2 regions of the Thomasclavelia spiroformis DSM 1552 genome follow, and region 1 is predicted to be linked to the other one. Evidence: riboswitches for the same ligand, from Rfam matches in the RefSeq annotation. Region 1 holds a riboswitch; the other holds the start of a gene.
The links. Region 1 has a riboswitch for thiamine pyrophosphate ahead of NQ543_RS03120 (energy-coupled thiamine transporter ThiT). Riboswitches for the same ligand answer to the same signal wherever they lie in the genome.
Positions count from the first base shown of each region.

Region 2: linked by a shared signal. The riboswitch ahead of thiM (hydroxyethylthiazole kinase) and the one ahead of NQ543_RS03120 (energy-coupled thiamine transporter ThiT) in region 1 are both predicted to bind thiamine pyrophosphate.

Region 1 covers NZ_CP102275.1:709,666-717,408, reverse strand. The annotation lists gene tsaD (tRNA (adenosine(37)-N6)-threonylcarbamoyltransferase complex transferase subunit TsaD) at 1-452, opposite strand, end outside; gene rimI (ribosomal protein S18-alanine N-acetyltransferase) at 453-899, opposite strand; gene tsaB (tRNA (adenosine(37)-N6)-threonylcarbamoyltransferase complex dimerization subunit type 1 TsaB) at 893-1,495, opposite strand; gene tsaE (tRNA (adenosine(37)-N6)-threonylcarbamoyltransferase complex ATPase subunit type 1 TsaE) at 1,492-1,941, opposite strand; gene NQ543_RS03125 (DUF402 domain-containing protein) at 1,950-2,483, opposite strand; gene NQ543_RS03120 (energy-coupled thiamine transporter ThiT) at 2,604-3,131, opposite strand; TPP riboswitch at 3,205-3,304, opposite strand; gene NQ543_RS03115 (acetate/propionate family kinase) at 3,419-4,609, shown strand; gene NQ543_RS03110 (YoaK family protein) at 4,643-5,311, shown strand; gene NQ543_RS03105 (hypothetical protein) at 5,328-5,846, opposite strand; gene NQ543_RS03100 (RluA family pseudouridine synthase) at 5,973-6,881, shown strand; gene NQ543_RS03095 (peptide deformylase) at 6,895-7,305, opposite strand; gene NQ543_RS03090 (MATE family efflux transporter) at 7,316-7,743, opposite strand, start outside.
Region 2 covers NZ_CP102275.1:422,897-430,639, forward strand. The annotation lists gene NQ543_RS01775 (rubredoxin-like domain-containing protein) at 7-552, shown strand; gene thiD (bifunctional hydroxymethylpyrimidine kinase/phosphomethylpyrimidine kinase) at 616-1,401, opposite strand; gene NQ543_RS01785 (HAD family hydrolase) at 1,406-2,083, opposite strand; gene thiE (thiamine phosphate synthase) at 2,080-2,718, opposite strand; gene thiM (hydroxyethylthiazole kinase) at 2,705-3,526, opposite strand; TPP riboswitch at 3,618-3,723, opposite strand; gene clpB (ATP-dependent chaperone ClpB) at 3,888-6,452, shown strand; gene NQ543_RS01805 (YhjD/YihY/BrkB family envelope integrity protein) at 6,542-7,360, shown strand; gene NQ543_RS01810 (RsmE family RNA methyltransferase) at 7,442-7,743, shown strand, end outside.

The DNA of each region.
Region 1 (7,743 bases):
AATTCAAATGGTGCTTTTAATAAAACTAATTCACTGTGTCCACCACTTACAACTAAACATAAACTTGGATATATCATATCTTGATTATAATTATTTGCATAAATATGACCAGCAATATGATGAACCCCAATTAATGGTTTTTGATATGCCATAGAGATTGTTTTAGCCACTTGCAATCCAATATGCAATGAACCAACTAACCCTGGTCCTTTAGTAACTGCTATGGCATCAATTTGATCAATTGTAACATTAGCTTTTTTTAATGTTTCTTTTAGTACTACACTTACACATTCAACATGCTTTCTACTAGCAATTTCTGGAACTACTCCACCATACAATGCATGTATATCAATTTGGGAGGCTACTACACTTGATAAAAATTCACGTTTATCTTTCAAAATAGCCATTGCCATTTCATCACAACTTGATTCAATTGCTAAAATCAGTGACATTTACTTATCCTCCATTTTCTTTATCATTAAATATGCATCTTCATGATTATCTTGATAATAATTCTTTCTTGTAGCAACAATTTTAAAACCACATTTTTTATATAAACTAATTGCTTTTTCATTAGAAACACGTACTTCTAAATTAATATTTGGATATCCTTGCATTTTAGTAATTTCTTCACATTTATCCATTAAAAGCTTTCCATATCCTCTACCTTGATACATTTCTCTTATTCCCAATGTAGTTATTTGAGTTTGATCTCCTAATAACCACATCCCAATATATCCAACTATTTCATCATTATTCTCTAAAATCAAAATAGTCGAAAAAGCATTTCTCTCTACTTCATAATATAAAGCATCTTTATCCCAAGGAGAAGTAAACAATTCTTTTTCAATCTCTACGATCTTATCAATATCCAAACATTCCATTTTTCTAATTAACATATTTTTTTAGCCTCAACATCCTTTAAATAATGAGGAATTAAATTATCAACATCTTCAACATATTCAACATTTTTTGAAGCCTCATATATATTTTTACATAAATCAACTTCAATTTTATCATACCCAACTATTTCACTATCTCCATATACTGGATAATCAGGATACTGCTTTTTAAAATCATTAAAATTTTCAATCAACATTATTTGATCATCAATAACCTTACAATTATTATCATACACTCCAACAAATATCTTTTTACTACGCGCATCGATAACACTAATTGCCTTGTCACTACCTACATATCCATGTAAAGAAGAAACCGCTTTTATTTTTATTTTACTAATTGCAGCTAATGTTTTAGCAATCGTTAAGGCAACTCTTTGACCAGTATATGAACCAGGGCCAATCGTTATGATCATTTCATCAAAATCTAAAATATTAAAATTATTTCTTTTTAACATTTCATCTAAATAAGTTATAGCATATTCAGATTGCTTTTTATTACCAAACTCTTGATATCGCTCAAGACATTTATCATTTTCATATAAAGCTATTACCAGATAAGCATTTGATGTATCCATTACAACTGTTTTCATTTAAACTCCTCCAATAACTGCTCATATCTAGATCCTACTGCTCTAAATATAAAATCACGAGCATTTTCATCAATTTTTTTTATTTCAATTTCTAATCTTTCAGTTGGTAAAATATCTTCAATATAATTTGCCCATTCAACTACACAAACATCATCACTATCAAAAATCTCTTCAAAACCCAAATCATCATCTTGACCTTCCAAACGATAAGCATCAAAATGTGATAAATTCAATCTTCCTTGATACTGTTTTAAAATTGTAAAAGTAGGACTATTAATAATTTTTTTAATTTCTAAACCTAAACCAATCCCTTTAGTAAAAGTAGTTTTACCAGCACCTAAATCCCCACTTAAAGTAATTAGCATATTTGGTTTTAATAATTCACCTAATTGCTTTCCTAATTCAATTGTTTCATCTAAATTATTGATTCTAATTACTGTTTGCATTTTTTCACCTATCCTTGTGTTAGATCTTCATAGATATGGTACCAGTGTTTAGTAAAATCTTCATCAAATGGACCAGCTCTTTTTGAAGCTAAATTAATTAATATATCTAATTGTTTTTTTAATATTTTATCTAATTCTTTAGAATAATTCATTTGTTTTGCGTGTTGACGATATTCTTCTTCGTCCAAAACACGATAATTTCCATCAGGAAAAACTTTTAAATCAAGATCATAATCAATATATTTTAATGCTTCGCCATCATATAAAGTTGGTGAAGCAATATTACAATAATAATAAACTCCTGTTTTACGAATCATGCAAATAACATTATACCATTTTTTCTTAGGAAAGTAGCATATTGCAGGTTCTCTTGTATGCCACATTCGTCCATCTGCTTCGGTAACTAAAGTACGATTATTTATCGCAATAAAATGATCATCATTTTCATCTAAAATAAATCCCTTGGACCAACATCGATGGATACTTCCATCATGTTTATAACAATGAATTAATACCTTTTTTCCTACCAGGGAATTTGACATTATTCAATACCTCTCTTTATAACATTTCTATTATACACAAAATGCATATTTTTTTAAAGGTGAAATCTCATAACAGCAATAAAAAAGACACATATCACCGTGATACGTGTCATAACTTAATTATATTCTAATTTTATTTTTTAATCTTGGATATAAAAGCATAAACAAGATAAAACATACAACAAGAGTGGCTAAATTATATGGGATATTATATGATAAGTTACCAAGTAATGGAGTATTAAATGCATACCACCCAGCAATTAAATGACTAATTGTTTTTAATATCATTACAATAATAATTCCAATTGGAATTTCAATTTGATTAATTTTAATCAATGGAATCAAGCCAACTATTCCGACAATTGCCATTGGTAACAAATAGTCAAAAATAACTGATAGCGGTCCATAAAATGTCGCTAAACCTAAGACAAAATGTAACCCTACACATACAAGTGAAACGATTAAACCATAACTAGCTCCCATTAAATAGCTACATAACATTAATGCTACTAAAGAAAAACTAATATTTCCACCATTTGGCATTGTAGGTGTAAATTGTGTTAGATATTCTAAAACAATTTGTAATGCTGCAAAAATAGCCATATAAGTCATTGTTTTAGTAGTAATTTCAAATTTCCTGTTTTTCATTCTTTGTTTTCCCCTTTCTTAAAAAGAGCCAAACAAAATTAAAAAAAGCTTTTTTACAAGCGTAAAAAAGCAAATAATTTTAAAATTGCTCTCTCTACGCTGGCATTACCCAGTTCAGATAATAAGGGACAAGGTATAACCTTTCTCAGCAAAATGCGCCCCTGGCTCATTTATATTATATGATTTATTAGTCAAATTTCAAGAAAAAATTATAAAGCTTATGCTTTTTTATAGATATTTTATAAAATAATGATATAATGACCATAGATTAAGGAGGCTGTATAAAAATGGCAAAAATTATTTCTGTAAATGCAGGTAGTTCATCATTAAAATTTCAATTATTTGAAATGGATGACGAATCTGTAATTACCTCTGGGGTTATTGAAAGAATCGGATTAGAAGATTCTATCTTTACGATCAAATATGATGGTAAAAAAACAGTTACAACTAGTCCTATTAAAGATCATAAGGTTGCAGTAGAACTATTATTAGATACTTTAATTGAAAAAGGCATTGTAAAAGATTTAGATGAAATCAAGGGCGTTGGACATCGTGTTGTTCAAGGGGGCGCATATTTTGATTCATCAGTTATTATTGACGAAGATGTTGTAAATAAAATTGACGAATTAAAATCATTGGCACCACTTCACAATCCAGCACATTTAACTGGATATTATGCATTTAAAGAAGCAATTCCTAATGCTGGTGCAGTTGCGGTATTCGACACTGCTTTTCATCAAACATTAGAACCAAAATGTTATATTTATCCAATTCCATATAAATATTATACTGATTATAAAGTGCGTAAGTATGGGGCTCATGGTACTAGTCATTACTATGTTTCTAGAAGATGTATTGAAATGTTAGGTAATCCTGAACATTCTAAAATTATCGTTGCTCATTTAGGTGCTGGTGGATCTTTAACAGCAATTAAAGATGGTAAGTCAGTAAATACATCTATGGGATTTACACCACTTGCAGGTATCATGATGGGAACTCGTAGTGGTGATGTTGACCCTTCAGTAATTGATTATTTAATTGAAGAAGTTGGCATGGATATGAAAGAAGTTATCAAAATGTTGAATAAAGAATCGGGATTATTAGGAATTTCAGGTATTTCTAGTGATTTTAGAGATGTTCAAAATGCTGCCATTGAAGGAAATGAAAGAGCACAATTAGCAATTGATATTTTCTATCGCCGTGTTATTGCTTATATTGGACGTTATTTCATTGCTTTAGGTGGTGTTGATGCAATCTGCTTCACTGCAGGAATTGGGGAAAATTCATTCTTTGCAAGAAAAGGTATTTGTGATTTATTAAAAGATGCTTTAGGTGTTGAACTTGATGAAGATGCAAATGTTAATGGTAAAGGTGATCGTTTGATTAGTACTCCTAATTCTAAAGTTAAAGTTTTTGTTATCCCAACAAATGAAGAATTAGTAATCGCACGTGATACTAAACGCTTATTAAATTTATAAAAATACATGTAGCAAAAATGCTACATGTTTTTAATGATGAAAATTAAAAGTTATTTTAAAGCAACGATTCATGAATCTTTGCTAACAGGTATTTTACTTGCGATTGTTGGGGGATTTTTAGACATCTATACTTATATTTTAAAAGGTAATGTCTTTGCTAATGCACAAACTGGTAATATTGTTTTAATGGGATTAAAGATTGCTCAAAGTGATTTTATAGGGGCACTATATTATTTATTACCGATTATGGCATTTTTTCTTGGAATTGTTATTAGTGAATATATTAGACATAAATTTACTAATCTTCAATATCTTGAGTGGCAACATTTGATTTTGATAATTGAAATAATTATTCTTACAATAATTGCTTTTGAACCAAAACAATTACCACATTTAATTTGTAATGTAACAATTGGTTTAGTTTGTTCATTACAAGTTAATGCTTTTAAAACTACTCGTGGTTTACCATATGCTTCAACTATGTGCACTGGTAATTTAAAATCGGCTGGTCAAAAATTATCTGCCTATCTTTTTTTACATGATAAAGATGCATTGAAACATTGTTTTCGATATTTAATCATTATTTTCTTCTTTATTTTAGGTGCAATTATTGCAACAATATTAATTAATTTCTTTGGTCAAATTTCTTTATTATTTTGTTGCTTACTACTTTTAATAGCTTTATTGATTTTAATGTATTAGCCTTTTTAGGCTTTTTTTATTTTAACAAATGCTCTTCAACATAATTAATAATTTCTTTACGTGTACTAAGTACATTGCAAAATGGTTTTCGTAAATCCAATCTTTGCATATCAACACAACGTATTTCACTTAACTGTAAACGACTTTTAGTTTTTACATTTTCCATCATTACATCAATATCTAATTCAAAACCCGGATTACAACTATTACCTTTTAATGATGTGCACGGAATAATTAACATTTTATAACCTAAATCTTTTAATATATAACACCAATGTCCATCCATTAATTCTTTAGGAAATCCTCGTCCAATATTGAAATATGCGAGTTGATGAATTTTAGGCCTAAGTTTTAAATGATAAAACGTATTTTCACTATCACGACCTTGCTCTTTTACTAAATGACAATAAAAATATTCTAATTGATTAGTTAAATGTTTTAGTGAGCAACTATATTTTTCTACATCATAAATACCGGTCTCTTCTAGATTTTCTAATGATTTACTTATTTCAACTAAGTTATCATGAACACTCATTTTGATCTCCTCCTATTATCTTTTACATTAGTAATTCTAAAATTACTTATATTGTTTACATTTTTTTAATATTTATGCATTTTATACCATTAATTTGTTATAATGCTTTTAAAAGGAGGAATCTATGTGAAATATAAGCTTCAAGGGGATTATTTGACATTGATCATTGATAATGATTTTCATCATAAAACAATTAGAGATATATTCAATTATTTACATTTATCAAAAAAAACAATTCATTTATTAAAACAAGATAAAAATTATACTTTAAATAATCAATTTGTAAACGATAATCATCTTTTAAACAAAAATGATCATTTAAAAATAAAAGCTTTTAATCAAGAATCAATTGATTACGTTCCTCAAGAATATCCTTTATCAATAGCTTATGAAAATGATTTTATCTTAATCGTAAATAAGCCAATCAATACAACTATTTATCCAGAAACAAAAAAAGAACTAAATACATTGTGTAACTATGTTGCAAACTATTATTTAGAAACTAATCAATATTTGCTAATTCGACATATTCATCGTTTAGACAAAGATACGACTGGTTTAGTATTATTTTGTAAATGTCCTCTTTTACAGCCAATATTAGATAATATGATGGCAAATAAATTAATAAAAAGAAGCTATATTGCTATTTGTAAAGGAATTATCGATCATGATCTTACGATTAATAGAGATATTGCTCGAGATCGTCATGTTAATAAAATGAGAATTACTAACAAAGGATTAAAAGCAATAACAGAAATAAAAATTATTAAACATGATAAACAAAAAAATTATACTGTTTGTAAATGTGATTTGAAAACTGGTCGAAAACATCAAATTCGTGTTCATCTAGCTTCAATTAATCATCCATTATTAAGTGATCCTTTATATGGTAATAAAAGTAAATTAATTGATCGATTAGCTTTACATGCATATAAATTAGAATTTATTCATCCTGTTACAAAGCAACAGATTATTGTTAAAGCTGACTTACCTCAAGATATGAATTTTATTAATATCAAAAAAGATTGGTTATAAGCCAATCTTTTAATTATACTAAAATACCGTTACAGTGATCTATTTCATGTTGGATAATTTGGGCTGAATAATCTTTGAAAGTTCGTGTTTTTTTCTTAAAATTAAGATCTAAATATTCAACTGTTATTTTATGATAACGCAACGCTGGCATTAAGGTTTCATGACATAAGCAACCTTCATTTGTTTCATATTTACCTGTAGTTTTAGTAATTGAAGGATTGATCATTACTAAATATTCATCATTATTTTCAATTACAATTATTTGCTTATTATAACCTATCATATTAGCTGCCATTCCAACACATTTATCTTTATTTGCTTTAATTGTATCTAAAAGATCTTCTACTATATATAAGTCTTCTTTTGATGCTAATGATGATTTTTGACTTAAAAATAATTTATCTTTTACAATTTTTTTAATCATTTTTTACTCCTTATACTAATTGTTTATTCATCCATTTACCACTATGATAACGCCAGATAAAGAAAATACTACGCACTATCCAATCAATAAACATTGCAATCCATACACCTAATAAACCATAACCCATATATCGACCAATAACATAACTAAAACAAAATCTAAAAATCCACATCGAAGTTGCTGAAACAATCATTGTAAATTTTGCATCATTTGAAGCTCTTAAAGCATTTGGAAAAGTAAATGCTAATGGCCAAATTGTAGCTGCAAAAATTGTATGAATAAAAATACATTGATATGCTAAATCAATTGTTTCTTTTGAAAGAGCATAAAATTTTAAAATTATTGGCGTAAAAACCAATAATACAGTTATTAAAACAGCCATTGTAATATATGTAATCTTCATTAATTTTTTTATATAATATTTTGCCTGTTTATAAT
Region 2 (7,743 bases), 290 kb from region 1:
ATTATAATGGCAAAATTTGTATGTTCTGTATGTGGATATGTTTATGAAGGAGATAAAGCACCTGAACAATGTCCAGTATGTAAAGTAGGTGCTGATAAGTTTGTAGAACAAACTGGAGAAATGACTTGGGCTTCTGAACATGTTGTTGGTGTAGCTAAAGATGTAGATGAAGAAATTAAAAAAGAATTAAGAGCTAATTTTGAAGGTGAATGCTCTGAAGTTGGTATGTATTTAGCTATGGCACGTGTTGCACATCGTGAAGGATATCCTGAAATTGGATTATATTGGGAAAAAGCAGCTTATGAAGAAGCTGAACATGCTGCAAAATTTGCAGAATTATTAGGAGAAGTAGTAACTGATTCTACTAAGAAAAATCTTGAAATGCGTGTTGAAGCTGAAAATGGAGCTACTATGGGTAAAACTGAATTAGCTAAAAAAGCTAAAGCTGCTAACTTAGATGCTATTCATGATACTGTACATGAAATGGCACGTGATGAAGCAAGACATGGTAAAGCTTTCCAAGGTTTACTTGAAAGATATTTTGGAAAATAATAATTGTTTAATAAATAAAAAGAAATACTATTTACATTTATAGTAGATAGTATTTCTTATTTTTTATTTATCAAAAATGAAAAAGTGATTTAATGGACCTGATCCTTTTCCTAAATTAAGTTGACTTAAAAGAGCATCTGAGATATATTTTTTAGCATTTTCAACAGCTAATTTAAGTTCCATACCACTAGCAAGATTAGATGCAATAGCTGAAGATAGTGTACAACCTGTACCATGTGTGTTAGGATTATCTATTTTATTACCATAGAACCAATATCCTTTTCCGTTTTTAAAAAGGAAATCATTTGCATCATTGATATTATGCCCTCCTTTAATTAAAACGGAGCAATTATAATTATTGGCAATTTTTTTTGCAGCGTTTTCCATATCAAGGTTAGTATCTATTTTAATATCTGAAAGAATTTCTGCTTCTAAGACATTAGGTGTAATGACTGTAGCAATAGGAAATAGTTTTTCCTTTAGAACATCTAAGGCATCATCTTGAATTAACTTTGAACCAGATGTTGAAACCATTACAGGATCAACTACAATATTTTGTGCTTTATAGCAGCATAATCTTTCTGCAATAACTTCAATTAGTTTAGCTGAAGAAACCATACCAATTTTAACTGCATCAGGAAAGATGTCTGTAAATATCGCATCAAGTTGTGCTAAAAGAAATGATGGAGAAACTTCTAGGATATCAGTTACTCCTAATGTATTTTGAGCAGTTAATGCCGTAATTGCACTCATTGCATAAATATAATGAGCTGACATTGTTTTAATATCCGCTTGGATTCCTGCACCGCCGGAACAATCGCTTCCAGCAATTGTTAATGCTGTTTTCATATTCTTACTCCTCTCGTATATTATTTTTAAAATATTTTGTAAAAATTTCATTATTACTAAAGTCATCTAAATAATAATCTACAGATGCTTGAAAAATTTCTTTATTATAAATATTAAATGTATCTTCTATTGCGATAGTGATAAATCCATTTTCTTTTGCGGTATTTATCGCATCTAAATTATCCTCAAAAACTAATGTATGTTGAGGTTTACTATTTATATAATGAGCAGCTTTATCGAAAATATAAGGCTCTTTTTTTGTTGTTTGCATTTCATCACATGTAAAAATGGCTTTAAAATATTTTAAAAGATTTAACCTTTTTAAAGCTACTATAGCTAAATCTTTGTTGCCTGAAGTGGTTAAAACCATGGGTATATTTAATTTTTTTAGTGTTGCTAAAAAATTATTAACTCCTTTTTTTGAGGGAACCTCAAAATAATAAAAGTCATTTAAGATTTTTAAAAGATCTTGTTCTATTTTATCTGTTGAATAAGTTAAAGAGTAATGATTTTTTAAATAAAGACAACTTTCATTTAAAGTCATTGGATATAATACTTTTGAAAGATTATTTTCAGGTTGAATACCAAGTTTTAGTAAGTACCTTTCACCTAAATTATCCCAAATTTTCATGGAATCAATAAGTGTACCATCAATATCAAAAATTGCACCAGTAATTATCATTTTACTATCTCTTCAATAAGTTCTTTAAGTTTCATTGCTGCATTTTTTATATTTTTGTTTGCATATATGGCACTAATAACAGCAATACCGCTAATTCCAGTTTTAGAGAGTTGTTTAGCATTATTTTCATCAATTCCACCGATTGCAACTACAGGAATATTAACAACATTACAAATTTCTTTTAATGTATTAATACTTACGCTTTTTGCATCATCTTTTGAAGTTGTTGTAAAGATTGATCCAACTCCTAAATAATTAGCACCTTGGCTTTGTGCAAGAAGTGCTTGTTCTACAGTTTGAACAGAAACACCGAGAATTTTTTCTTTTCCAATTAGTTTTCGTACTTCTTCTACACCCATATCATCTTGCCCAACATGAATACCATCAGCATTAGATTTTAAAGCTATTTCAACATTATCATTAATAATAAATGGTACGTTATATTTTTTACAAAGCTCTTTTATTTTAATAGCTTCTTTAAAAAAAGAATCTATGTCTAAATTTTTTTCACGAAGTTGAAGAAAAGTTACTCCACCTTCAAGAGATTCTTCGATGTGTTTGTAAAAAGTATCGTTGTAACTCCATCTTCGATCAGTAACAGCATATAGTAAAAGAGATTTATTATTTAATTTCATATTGAGCTTCCTTTTCTAAAATATCACTAGTTAAATTAAAAATTTCATCGAAAATTTTATTTTTATAAGTAAGATTTCCTTCATTTTTTTGTAATTTATCAAAAGCTCTTTGACCACAAATTCCCATAGCACAAATTGCAGATAGACATCCTCCAATCATATCGTCTTGATTAGCAGCAATATAAGCACTAGTCATTGCACTAAGCATACAGCCCGTACCGGAAATTTTACTCATCATAGGATGACCATTCGATACAACATAAGCAATCTCATTATTTGCAATGATATCTTTAGCCCCAGTAATAATTATTATGGAATTAGTTTTTTTAGCGAATTCTTTAGCAAAAGATACAATTTGATCAATATTATCAAGAGTTATTGCATCATCTTCATTAGCATCAACGCCTTTAGTTGCAGAATTATTTCCTGCCAATGCTTTGATTTCTGAAATGTTTCCACGAATAACAGAAAATTTAATTTCTTCAATTAATTTTTTGGCAGTATTGGTACGATATGTAGATGCACCTGCTCCAACGGGATCTAATAAAATAGGATGATTTAATTTATTAGAAATTTTTCCAGCTTCAAGCATTGAAGGGATAGTAAGGTGATTAAGTGTTCCAATATTAATATTTAGTGCTGAGCAAATTGATGTAATTTCTTTAACATCTTCAATTTCATCTGACATAATTGGTGCTCCACCACAGGCAATTAAAATATTTGCACAGTCATTAACAGTTACATAATTAGTAATATTATGTACTAACGGATTTAGTTTTCTTACATTTTCTAGTTTTTCCCCAAGCATATTTTACCTCCATATAATCTATTTTTGACAAAATTATATAAGGGTTAGCAATAAAATAAAAATGAGCATACCAAACAGATATACTCACTAAAATTATAGTGTATTTTATCCCTACGTTGGCATTATCCAAATCAGGTTATGGGTCGAAGGTAATACCTTCCTCTCAGCCTGTACAACAAGCTCCCCTTAATAATGTTGTCATATTAATTTTACTTTGAATGTAAAAAAATATCAAGTAAACAAAATATTAGTAGATAGATAAAAATAAAATATTTTTAGCACTCAGGTGTTGACAGTGCTAGAATTTTGTGTATAATATAATTAGCACTTGGATAGATAGAGTGCTAAAGGAGTGATGACAATGAACATTGAAAAGTGGACAACTAAGATGCAAGAGGCGATTCAAAAAGCTATTAAAATGGCTAGTGAAATGAATCATCAAGTAGTAGATGTAGAACATTTTTTATTAGCATTACTAGAAGATAATGCGGGTATTATGTATCGTGTGTTAGTAAAATGTAATGTTGATATTGCTAGATTACAAAATAGCTTAACTGCAAGATTGCAAAATAAGCCGATTGTAAATAATGTGGATATAAATAGCATACGTCTTTCTTATGATTTAAATCAGTTATTTGGTTTGGCTGATAAGCAAATGTCTAAGTTTAAAGATGAGTATTTAAGTGTAGAACATTTGATCATGGCTTTATTTGATTTGAATAGTTCATGGGTCAAAGATTTATTAAATGAATTTCATTTAAATCGAAAAGATGTAAAGAAAGTTATTGATGAAATGCGGGGTGGAAATATGGTAAATAATCAAAATCCTGAAAATCAATATGAAGTATTAGAAAAATATGGACGTGATTTAACTAAAGATGTAGCTGATGGTAAACTTGATCCAGTCATTGGGCGTGATGAAGAAATTCGTCGTGTGATTCAGATTTTATCACGTAAAACTAAGAATAATCCGATTTTAATTGGAGAACCAGGTGTTGGTAAAACTGCGATTGTAGAAGGATTAGCATGGCGTATTTTTAAAAACGATGTACCAGTTTCTTTGCAAAATAAAACTTTATATGAATTGGATTTAGGTGCATTAGTTGCAGGGGCTAAATATCGTGGAGAATTTGAAGAACGTCTAAAAGCTGTTTTAAATGAAATAAAAAAAGCAGAAGGAAATATTATCTTATTTATCGATGAAATTCATCAATTAGTTGGTGCTGGTAAAACTGATGGGGCAATGGATGCTGCAAACTTATTGAAACCGATGTTAGCACGTGGTGAACTTCACTGTATTGGTGCAACAACTTTAGATGAATATCGTATGTATATTGAAAAAGATGTAGCGTTAGAAAGAAGATTTCAAAAAGTTCAAGTTGATGAACCTGATCAAGATGATACAATTGCAATCTTACGTGGTTTAAAAGATTCATTTGAATCACATCATGGAGTTCAAATAACTGATAGTGCGATCATTGGTGCTGTAAATATGTCACAAAGATATATTACTGATCGTTTTTTACCCGATAAAGCAATTGATTTAATTGATGAAGCATGTGCTTCAATTCGTATGGAAATTGATTCTTTGCCAGAGGAACTTGATACGATTACACGTGAGAAAAATCGTTTGGAAATGGAACGTATTTCAATTGAAAAAGAGGATAAAAGTGAAGATAATGAAAAGCGTTTAAATGAAATAAAAAGTCGTATTGCTTCATTAGATGAACAAGTAAAAGGTTTAAGTGATAAATGGCAAGAAGAAAAGAAATCTTTGGATCATATTAAAGAATTAAAAGATCAAAAAGTTCGTTTAGAAGCGTTAAAAGAAAAATATCAAACAGAAGGTAATTTAGAAGAAGCATCTAAGATCAAATATCAAACATTACCTCAAATTGAAAAAGAAATAAGTCAATTTGAAGCATCTAAAAAAGAAGATGATTTATTACAGGAAAAAGTAACTGTAGAAACAGTTAGCGAAGTAATTGCTCGTTGGACTGGTATACCTGTAAATAAACTTATGGAATCTGAACGTGAAAAATTATTACACCTAGATGAAGCTTTGAAAGTTAGAGTTATTGGACAAGATGATGCAATTGAAAAAGTTACTGATGCAATTTTAAGATCACGTGCAGGTATTAATGATGAAAACCGTCCAATTGGAAGTTTCTTATTCTTAGGACCTACGGGAGTAGGTAAAACAGAAGTAGCAAAATCACTTGCTGAACAATTGTTTGATACTGAAAAAAATATTGTTCGAATTGATATGTCAGAATATATGGAAAAATTTAGTGTATCTCGTTTAGTAGGAGCTCCACCAGGATATGTAGGCTACGAAGAAGGCGGGCAATTGACTGAAGCGGTACGTCGTCATCCGTATAGTATTGTTTTATTAGATGAAATTGAAAAAGCACATCCAGAAGTGTTTAATATCTTATTACAAGTTTTAGATGATGGACGTATTACTGATTCTAAAGGTAATTTGGTAAGTTTTAAAAATACTATCATTATTATGACATCAAATATTGGTTCCAACTATTTATTAGAAGGAAATAATGAAGAAACTAGAGCAGCAATCGATAATGAATTAAAAAATCATTTTAAACCAGAATTTTTAAATCGTATTGATGAAATTGTTTACTTCAATTCTCTTGATCAAAGTGTTGTTAACAAAATCATTAATAAATTCATTAATCAATTATCACATCGTTTAGAGGATAAAAAGATAACTATTAATGTAACTGATCGTGCTAAGGCAATTATTAGTGAATATGGTTATGACGTGACATTTGGAGCTCGTCCATTAAAGAGATTTATTCAATCTAATATTGAAACTTTAATTGCTCGTGAAATGATTAAAGGAACAATAAAAAATGGAAGTACCGTAACTGTTGATTATGATGATGGATTTAAATTAATTAGTTAAAATATGGCTAGAAAGTAACTTTCTAGCCTTTGTTTATTTTTTTATAAGCTGGTTAAAATATAAATAAATAATGATATCGAGGTGTCATAATGCATAGATTTAAACGGGTTGTTATAAAATTTTTTTCATCTCAAGGAAATTTATTTCGTTACTCTTCTAGTTTTTGTATGTTACTAGGATTGTTACCAGGTTTGATTATTGTATTGAGAATTTTTCAAAATGAAATATTAAATAATCCTAAATTAGTTGAGTTTTTATATTGGTATTTACCAAAAGAATTAATTTCTCCGTTTATCGAATATGTTTTATCAAAACATTATGATACGTATTTATCGTTAATAATCTCGATGGGATTATCAATTTATTTAGCTAGTAATGCAATTTATTCATTTATGTTGATTTCAAAGGATGATGAAGATTTTAATACTTATAATATTTTGATTAGAATTAAAGCAATTATAATGTTTATATCGTTGATTATAGGCTTAATATTATTGGCATTTATTAATTATTTTACAAGAAGTATAATTGTTATTGGAATAGGTTTTTTGGTATTGTTTTATTTTTTTTATCGTTTTTTATCTTTTGAAAAAAGATTTATTACTTATGGAATAGTTGGTTCGTTATTTACATGTATCGGTATAATGATTGTTGGTATCGGATTTATATATTTTATAGATAATTATACAAGATATGATGTTTTGTATGGACCATTAGCTAGCATTGTAGTTTTATTAATTTCAATTTATTTAATTTCTAGTATTATTTATTTTGGATATTGTTTGAATCATGAATATACTAAATATGTAAAAAAACCTGAATATAAGGGATCATGGTATTATAATAGTGGTAGTTGGGTAATTAGAAAAGTTATTAAATTTATAAATAGTTTAAAAAATGGACTTTAGTATAAAGTCTATTTTTTATTGATAGATTAAAATTCTTTTATCCGTGTATTAAACATGTTAGAATGGTAGCGGAGGAATATTATGCAGCGATATTTTATAGATGAAGATTTAAAAGATAAAGATTGTTTGATATTAACAGGTAATGATTTACATCATTTGAAAAATGTTATGAGAAGTAAAAATGGTGAAAAGATTATTTGTATTGATATAAATGGTATGGTTTATCTTTGTGTACTAGATGATTTGGATCAAGGATTGATCAAGATTGTTGAGGAATTGGATGAAAATAATGAATTGGATGTTGAGGTTACTTTAGTTTATGCTTTACCTAAAGGTGATAAATTTGAATTGGTTTTACAAAAAACAACAGAACTAGGAGTTAG